4 regions of the Paenibacillus sp. P46E genome follow, and region 1 is predicted to be linked to each of the others. Evidence: predicted binding sites of a transcription regulator. Region 1 holds the regulator's gene; each other region holds the start of a gene.
What was found. Region 1 encodes Rex, which represses fermentation and respiration genes when NADH is low (regulators of the CRP and FNR family bind a similar motif). Its sites were predicted from a motif close to TTGTGAAATATTTCACAA; they were not measured.
Positions count from the first base shown of each region.

Region 2: the regulator Rex is predicted to act here: its motif matches at 1,228-1,245, upstream of A3849_RS19865 (cytochrome ubiquinol oxidase subunit I).
Region 3: the regulator Rex is predicted to act here: its motif matches at 803-820, upstream of A3849_RS06370 (phosphoketolase family protein).
Region 4: the regulator Rex is predicted to act here: its motif matches at 942-959, upstream of A3849_RS00395 (flavocytochrome c).

Region 1 covers NZ_LVYZ01000110.1:119,097-121,303, reverse strand. Annotated here, with positions in the region: gene dinG (ATP-dependent DNA helicase DinG) at 1-794, shown strand, start outside; gene A3849_RS31565 (redox-sensing transcriptional repressor Rex) at 981-1,634, shown strand; gene A3849_RS31560 (amidohydrolase) at 1,621-2,207, shown strand, end outside.
Region 2 covers NZ_LVYZ01000052.1:52,002-54,208, forward strand. Annotated here, with positions in the region: gene A3849_RS19850 (S1C family serine protease) at 1-117, shown strand, start outside; gene A3849_RS19855 (cold-shock protein) at 510-710, shown strand; gene A3849_RS19860 (cold-shock protein) at 906-1,136, shown strand; gene A3849_RS19865 (cytochrome ubiquinol oxidase subunit I) at 1,359-2,207, shown strand, end outside.
Region 3 covers NZ_LVYZ01000027.1:102,238-104,444, forward strand. Annotated here, with positions in the region: gene A3849_RS06365 (GntR family transcriptional regulator) at 1-667, shown strand, start outside; gene A3849_RS06370 (phosphoketolase family protein) at 935-2,207, shown strand, end outside.
Region 4 covers NZ_LVYZ01000001.1:94,641-96,847, reverse strand. Annotated here, with positions in the region: gene A3849_RS00395 (flavocytochrome c) at 1-926, opposite strand, end outside; gene A3849_RS00390 (response regulator) at 1,250-1,966, opposite strand; gene dcuS (DcuS/MalK family sensor histidine kinase) at 1,963-2,207, opposite strand, start outside.

The DNA.
Region 1 (2,207 bases):
TCCTTACCTCAGCTACTTTGTCCGTAGATAAGTCCTTTCAATTTATGATTGACAATCTGGGACTGGGCGAGTCCGCTGAACAGGGAAGGCTGATGACAGCGCTGCTCCCATCTCCGTTTAAGTACCGTGAACAGGCACTTCTGGTGATACCGCGTGATTTCCCCAGTGTCAAAGGCAGTGTGGGTGATGCCCGTTTTGTCGATAAGCTGGTACATTCATTGGCGGAGGCCGCTGTAGCAACACGGGGCCGGATGCTGGTGCTCTTCACATCCTATAAAATGCTGCGCCAGGTCTTTGATCCTCTGAAGGAGGCGCTCGTCTCTGAGGATATAACTGTACTGGGACAGGGAGTGGAAGGCGGCAGCCGGAGCAAGCTGATCCGGCGTTTTCAGGACAGCTCCGCCTCTGTATTGCTCGGAACAAGCAGCTTCTGGGAAGGTGTGGATATTCCGGGTGAGGCTTTGACCTGTCTGGCCATTGTCAGACTGCCTTTTCAGCCGCCGAACCATCCGCTTGCGGAAGCTAAGGCCGAGCTGCTTCAGGCTCAGAAAAAGAACCCGTTTATGAAGCTGTCGGTTCCCCAGGCGGTTATCCGCTTCAAACAGGGTTTCGGCCGGCTGGTGCGTACTGCCCAGGACCGGGGTATTGTTATAGTATATGATACCAGGGTGATCGAATCTTATTATGGAAAGTATTTCCTCTACTCGCTGCCTGGACCCAAAATGGAGCATATGCTGACGGATCAGATGGTTCCGCGCATTGCAGAATGGCTCGAAGACGGCAGCATATCTTAACCTGCAATCATATCAAATCTAGCCAATGAATAACGAAACTCCGTTCTTCTGGTGTCCGGTTTAAGCTGAGACGCCAGGGAACGGATTGTACTTATGCTTACAAAACTTGGCATATGCTTACGAAGTGAGTTTTGTACGAAGTAATACTATGATGCATTGCTCACAAAACTTTTAGGAGGAGAAAATATGAAATCGGATAAAATATCGGAGGCCGTGGTACGCAGACTTCCAGTGTACCTGCGCTTCCTGAATGATCTTCTGAAGCGTGAAATCTCCACCGTATCTTCCCAGGAACTGGGACAAAAACTGGATCTGAATCCGGCGCAAATCCGCAAAGATTTGGCCTATTTCGGGGATTTCGGCAGAAAAGGTATTGGCTATGATGTGTCATACCTGATTGAGAAAATCCGTCATATCCTGAAGCTTGACCAGCAGATCAACGTGGCATTAGTGGGTGCTGGTAATCTCGGCCATGCGCTCTCTAATTACAATGCATACTTGAAGGACACGATGAAAATCACTGCTGTTTTTGATTCCTATGCTCCTAAGGTCGGGCAGAAAATCAACTCACTCGTTGTCCAGCCCATGGAAGAGCTGGGAAGCACGATCCGCGAGCAGGGTATCCGCATCGGTATTATCACTGTACCGGATAGTGAAGCACAGAATGTTGCAGATATTCTGGTGGATTCAGGCATTGAGGCGATCCTTAATTTTGCACCTGTAATCTTGAAGACACCGTCTAACATCCGGATTCACGCTGCTGATTTTACTACCGATTTGCAGAGTCTGGCCTATTATTTGCATGATGGAAAGGACGAAGTAGAAGATGAACATCAATAAGACTGTCATTGTAAATGGACGATTTCTGGTGCCGGGTACGGTGAATCCGGTTCTAAGCGGCTATATGACTATAGAGAATGATCTCATCACATACATAGGAGAAGACAAGCCTGTCATTGAAGAAGGGACACAGACCGTTGACGGCAGCCGTCTGCTGTTCATGCCGGGTCTGGTCAACACGCATGGCCACACGGCCATGTCTCTGCTCCGCGGATATGGGGATGACATGGTCCTTCAGAACTGGCTGCAGGAGAAGATGTGGCCCATGGAAGAGAAATTCACCAGTGACGATGTCTACTGGGGAACCTCTTTGTCTGTGCTGGAAATGCTGAAGGGTGGTACAACCACCTTCCTCGATATGTATGACCATATGGACAGGGTTGCTGAGGTTTCTGAGCAATCGGGAATGCGTGCCGTGCTTATGCGCGGGGTTATCGGCCTCTGTCCGGAGGTTGTACAGAACCATAAGCTGGTGGAGGCGATAGCCTTTGCGCGGAACTGGCATGGAAAGGCGGATGGAAGAATCACAACGATGATTTCCCCGCACGCCCCTTACACTTGTCCTCCTGAATT
Region 2 (2,207 bases), on a different contig from region 1:
CTGCGCAAGTACCTGTACGATCATACCAAGATCGGTGATGACCTTAGAATCACCTTTTACCGCAATGGAGCCGTGAAGCAGGTTACAGTAAAACTTCTGGAGAAGCCGGAGGAATAAAAGCCTGTGAGGCAGTATATAATATAGAGGCAGTCACATCAGGGAGCGGCGCCGCCCCATAAATGATTTATAATTTATGAGCGGCAGCCGTTTCTAAGCTGTGAAAATGGGGTAAAAGATAGTGTTGAAGTCGGTAGTTATACAATTTAGGCCAACTGGCAGCCCTTACATTGGAAGGTTAACCTAAATAGTGAAAAAACGGAGAAATTCGGATAGGACAGCTTGCCTTTGTTATTGAGGTGTGGTAACATGAAATTAATCATACAATTGATACCTAATTCTCGCATTGAAAAGGGCTGTCAAATGGATTACAACCTTTCTCAATGTGTGAATTTTTTCTTTGTTTGAAGATAAAAAGAACATATTAATTTAAATTTGTGGAGGTAACACACATGCAAACAGGTACAGTTAAATGGTTCAACGCAGAAAAAGGATTCGGTTTCATCGAAGTTGAAGGCGGAAGCGACGTATTCGTTCACTTCAGCGCAATTACTGGCGACGGCTTCAAAACTTTGGACGAAGGCCAACGCGTTGAATTCAACGTTGTTCAAGGCAACCGCGGACCACAAGCCGAAAACGTTGTAAAACTGTAATAATAGAAGGTACCGTCCCCGCTTGTGAAAGTTGGGACGGTCTTTTTTTCAAATATAAGGAATTATATGCTTCATGCAATATCGGTCCCTTATATTTCTCGTGAAACGGTTGCCGTCCTTAACATCAAGGACGGCAATGTCGTTTCTACTTGTCTGGATTCTCAACTTGTGACATAAAGGAAGGGAGGAACGGCAATGAACTACCGGAAGAAGCCTTTGGAGGAAGTACCGGAAGAAAATACCGCAATTTGGGCCTGTACCAACGATGGATGTAATGGATGGATGAGGGATAATTTCGCATTTGAACATGCGCCTTCTTGCCGTCTCTGTCACTCCCCGATGGAACGCAGTATGAAGATGCTGCCGCAGCTGCTCAATTCCAATGGCGATTTGAAATCGCTGAAGAAGGGTATTTCCATTACCTAACCAATGCCTTTATGAGTCAAGCTTCTATAGAATAATGAACACAATCAAGACGGTAAAACCGTCTTATTTTTTTTGCTTTCAGGATGCAATATTGTGATATTTGTCACAAATTTATTGAATTTTAAGCCTGAATAGGGTGTATAATGTGATAAATATCACACTTAACCCTTTGAATTTTTGACAAAATAGACATATCGAATGGGGAGAAGGAAGGGGAGAAATATGGATACAGTGATGCTGTCGCGATTACAATTTGCGTCGACGACAATTTTTCATTATTTCTTTGTACCGGTATCAATTGGACTCGCGCTCTTGATTGCAATCATGGAGACGATGTATGTCAGAAAAGGCAATGATGAGTACAAAAGAATGGCGCAGTTCTGGGGAAAGCTTTTCCTGATTAACTTCGCTGTGGGCGTAGTAACAGGAATTCTGCAGGAATTTCAGTTCGGGATGAACTGGTCTGACTACTCGCGTTTTGTCGGCGATGTATTTGGAGCTCCACTAGCGATTGAAGCGCTGCTTGCTTTCTTTCTGGAATCTACGTTTATTGGAATTTGGATTTTCGGCTGGGATAAGGTATCCAAACGTGTCCACCTGGTCTCGATCTGGCTGGTAGCGCTCGGAACCATGCTGTCAGCTTTCTGGATTCTGCTGGCCAACTCGTTCATGCAGCATCCGGTAGGTTTTGCTATCAATAATGGACGGGCTGAAATGAATGATATATGGGCATTGATTACGAATGGACAATTGCTGGTCGAGTTCCCGCATACGGTTCTCGCCGCGTACGCTACAGGCGCCTTCCTGGTCACGGGAATTAGCGCATATAAATTGCTGAAGAAGCAGGATGTTTCCTTTTTCCGCAAATCATTTGAGATTGCTGCGATTGTCGGCATCATTTCATCGTTCGGTGTAGCCATTGCGGGTCATGCCCAGGCGCAGTATCTGGTTGGGACTCAACCGATGAAGATGGCTGCTTCCGAAGGACTGTGGGATGACAGTGGAGACCCTGCTGCATGGACAGTTTTTGCGACGATTGATCCAGAGAATAAAATAAGCTCTCATGAAGTG
Region 3 (2,207 bases), on a different contig from region 1:
GGGACAGTTTGCCGATATGAGACTACCGGATGAGCGCAGTCTTAGCGAAACCTACCAGGTAAGCCGCAGTTCCATCAAACGTGCACTGATGAAGATGGAGAACTCGGGAATTATTTTCAAAAAACGGGGTTCAGGCACCTTTATCAACCCATTATACATAAAAAATGAATCGATCTTTAATTATGAGGGCTCCAATCTGGGGGTTACGGACAACTTTCAGATGCATGGCAAAAAGCCTAAGGTGAAAGTGTTGGATTTCGAGGTGATCCGGCCTACGGAAGAGCTGCAGCGGGATTTGTTCCTGCAGCCCCATGATTTTGTATACAAAATCGTGCGCTTACGCTTATTCGATGACGAGCCGTTCATGATTGAGACGGGCTACATTCCGATCAAGATTGTCCAGAATCTGGACCAGACGATTATCGAAGGATCGATCTTTCATTACCTGGAGGAATCGCGGAATCTGGCGGTGACCAAGTCGTTTTTGTCTATTTTTGCTGAGCCTTCGGGTGCTAATGACCAAGAACTGCTCCATCTGCAGGAGAATGAGCCAGTAGGGATTATGGAGGGGATTTTCTTCCTGGATAATGGTACTCCCTTCGAGTTCTCTCATATGCGCTTCCACTACAAATATCTCAAATTCAACACGTTCGTATCTGTACAATAACGTATCTTATGATCAGGCCGGGGAATATTCCCTGGTCTTTTTTGTGTTTTCAGGCATGCATACAATGATACATATAGTTACATATTTATAAAAATAAAGATTTTTTTGTAAGTGATTTGCTCCGTTATTCATACTATGTTCAAAATTTCACAAAATTGGACCGTATCAATTATCAAAATGATTGAATTTTATAAACGCGGCGGTATGATGTAATTGTAGAAATAATTATGTTCAGGAAATAGAAAAAAGGAATGGGAGTGGATTGAAATGGGATTGTCAACTTTACCCGTGGATTTTTCATCTAAAACGTATTTAGCAAAACTTGATGCTTACTGGCGTGCAACCAACTACATATCGGTAGGACAGCTCTATTTGAAGGATAATCCGTTGTTAAGAGAACCATTGAAGGACGCGGATGTCAAAGTTAAACCTATTGGACACTGGGGTACGATCCCTGGCCAGAACTTTATTTATGCGCATCTGAACCGTGTCATTTCCAAATATGATTTGAATATGTTCTATGTTGAAGGTCCAGGCCATGGCGGCCAGGTTATGGTATCCAACTCTTATCTGGATGGAAGCTACACAGAGATCTACCCGGAAATTACCCAGGATATTCCTGGCCTCAAAAAATTGTTCAAACAATTCTCTTTCCCTGGCGGTGTGGCTTCACATGCGGCTCCGGAAACTCCAGGATCGATTCATGAAGGCGGAGAACTTGGTTATTCCCTGTCCCACAGCGTGGGTGCCATTCTGGATTACCCGGATCTGATCTCTGCAGTAGTTGTGGGCGATGGTGAGGCTGAAACCGGACCACTGGCTGCTTCCTGGCTCTCCAACCGGTTCATCAATCCGATTACAGATGGTGCGGTTCTGCCGATTCTGCACTTGAACGGCTTCAAGATCAGCAATCCGACCATTCTGTCCCGTATGTCCAAAGAGGAGTTAACCAATTATTTTGCAGGTATGGGTTGGGAACCGTTCTTTGTAGAAGGTGAAAATCCAGATCTGATGCATCCGGAAATGGCGAAGGTTCTGGATACTATTATTGAGAAGATTGAAGCGATTCAAAAGAATGCACGTGAGAACAATGACACCACCCGTCCTGTATGGCCGATGCTTGTGTTCCGTACGCCTAAAGGCTGGACCGGTCCTAAAGAATGGGATAAGGTGCCGAATGAAGGCTCTTTCCGTGCCCACCAGGTTCCGATTCCGGTGGATCAAAAGAACATGAAGCACGCTCCGGCGTTGCTTGAATGGCTGAACAGCTATAGACCTGAAGAATTGTTCGACGAGAATGGCCGTTTGAATGCGGACCTCGCAGAAATTCTGCCTACTGGCGACAGACGTATGGGGATGAACCCTGTAACTAACGCCGGCAAACTGATCAAAGACCTGCACAAGCCGAACTTCCGCAACTATGCGCTGGATAATTCCGTTCCGGGTCAAGTGATTGCACAAGATATGGCCGTTCTGGGCAAATATCTGAAGGAAGTGGTTACACTCAATGAAGAGAACCGCAACTTCAGAATTTTTGGAC
Region 4 (2,207 bases), on a different contig from region 1:
TCCTGCTGCACTGTCGGGTGAACCTGGATTTGATCCATATCGACGGTTGTACCGCCGAGTTTTTCAATCATCTTAATCCCGTCACCAGTGCTGCCGATCTGGTTGGTCGTTACCAGCCCTTCCAAATCGGGTCTAACCTCTGCAATCATTTCCTTATTGGCTCCAAAACCGCCGGTTGTCACAATTACAGCAGAACCTGTTATTGTTTTTTCATCTGCCTGGTTAAAGAGGACCTTGACCCCATTAACCTTGCCGTCTTTTTCGGTAATTTCCTTGACATCAGCATTCACGAACAGCGGAATACCTTTTTCTTGTACGTTTTTCACCAAACCTTTGACCAGGTATTGTCCTACTGCCGAACCGTCTTCAGGACGGTGTGTACGCTTTTCCTTCATACCGCCGGTAATCGTGATGTTGTTCAGACGGATCCCAATGGAATCCAACCAGTCGATCGCACTTGCGGAATTGTCAACGAAGAAACGAAGCATCTCTTTGTCATTGGTATCATGACCACCCTTTAGGGTCTCTTCATAAAATAAATCATTGCTGTCTTCAATGCCTTGCTCTTTCTGGAACTTCGTCTGCGAAGCATTCATTCCGGAGGAGGATTTGGACGTATTTCCACCCGCTATAGGCATCTTTTCAAGAATAACCGGATTCAAGCCTTTAGCCTTAGCCTCAAGCGCTGCCGACATGCCGGCACCACCCGCACCCACAATGATGATATCGTATTTATCTTTTAATTGATCATACGGTGTATAGCTTGCTTCAGATGCCCCTGAAACTGCTTCTGTTTCTTTTTTGGTCTCAGTGTTCTTACTCTTGCTCTCAGCGTTGTTGCTGTTGCCGTTGTTGTTGTCGCATCCCGCGATCACCAGCATAACAGAAAGAATGAGAATAAGAGCAGCGGCTGCTTTCTTTTTCATTGTAATGTTGCCCCCTTGTGCATATTTTCACAATTATCATAGCGGCAAAGGGGCTGTTCATGGAAGCTTACGTAATTAAAGAAATCATTAAGTAACTAAAGTAAGCAGATTTTGTGGGATGAAGTTTAAAAACTTACCTCAAGGCTTATAAAAAAGTAATCCCCTCGTATATTTACATTATATTTCCACGAACGATGTTTCTCATTGAATTTAATCAATCGTTCATTCAATCATAGGAATCTGAAACAAAGTGGAATAAGTATAACTAAATGGGCTGAATCTTACAAACAGATGGTGAGCTCAATTAGTGATACTTTTTCCACCTAAATATACTTAGCAATAATTCCCCGGCCTTCAGCCGCCACAGTATACATATATACAGGCCTGCCCACCGCTCCATAACTGATCTCCATCTCCAGAATACCCGCCTCTGTGAGAAACGCCAGGTATTTCCGGACGGAGATCCGCGAAATCGGAGCCGCTGCCGTGATATCCTCGGTCGAAAACACCGGTTGCTCCAGCTTATGTATAATGCTCCAAATGCTCTCCAGCGTACCTTCGGTAAGACCCTTGGGCAGCATGCGGCTCTTGTCCTCCTCGGTACCAAGAGAATGACGTAGAAGCTTATCCAGCTGCTCCTGACTGAGGTTCTCTTTATGCTTCATCAGAGCGTATTCCTCACGGTACGCGGACAGCGCCGCCTGAAAGCGGGAGAATTCAAATGGCTTGATCAAATAATCAACGGCCCCCAGCTGAAGGGCTTTGCGGATGCTCGAATTATCGCTGGCTGCAGAGATGACGATAATGTCGACCGTACTCCCCTGCTCCCTCAGAGCGGATAACAGCTGCAGACCACTGGTACGCGGCATGTGGAAATCCAGTAGAATGAGATCAACCGCAAGCTCCTCAAGCATCTGCACGGCCTCACCACCTGAAGCAGCCCAGCCCGCGAACTCAAAGCCCTGAATCTGCTCCAGGTAATGGCGGTTAAACTTGGCTACCATCGGATCATCTTCAACGATCAGCACTTGTATGGTCATCGGTTCTCATCCTCCTTCACCGCATATGGCACATCGGCCATAAATGTAGTTCCCGGCTCCAGGCCGGGTATGATCTGGAGCTGGCCATGCAGCTTCTCCACACTGTTACGGACCAGATAGAGTCCGATTCCCCTGTGTTCTCCCTTGGTGGAGAATCCTTGCACAAATATCTGCTCCCGAAGCGCTTCAGGGATTCCCGGTCCGCTGTCACTCACTGTGGAGATCAGGCGCCCCCGGTCGT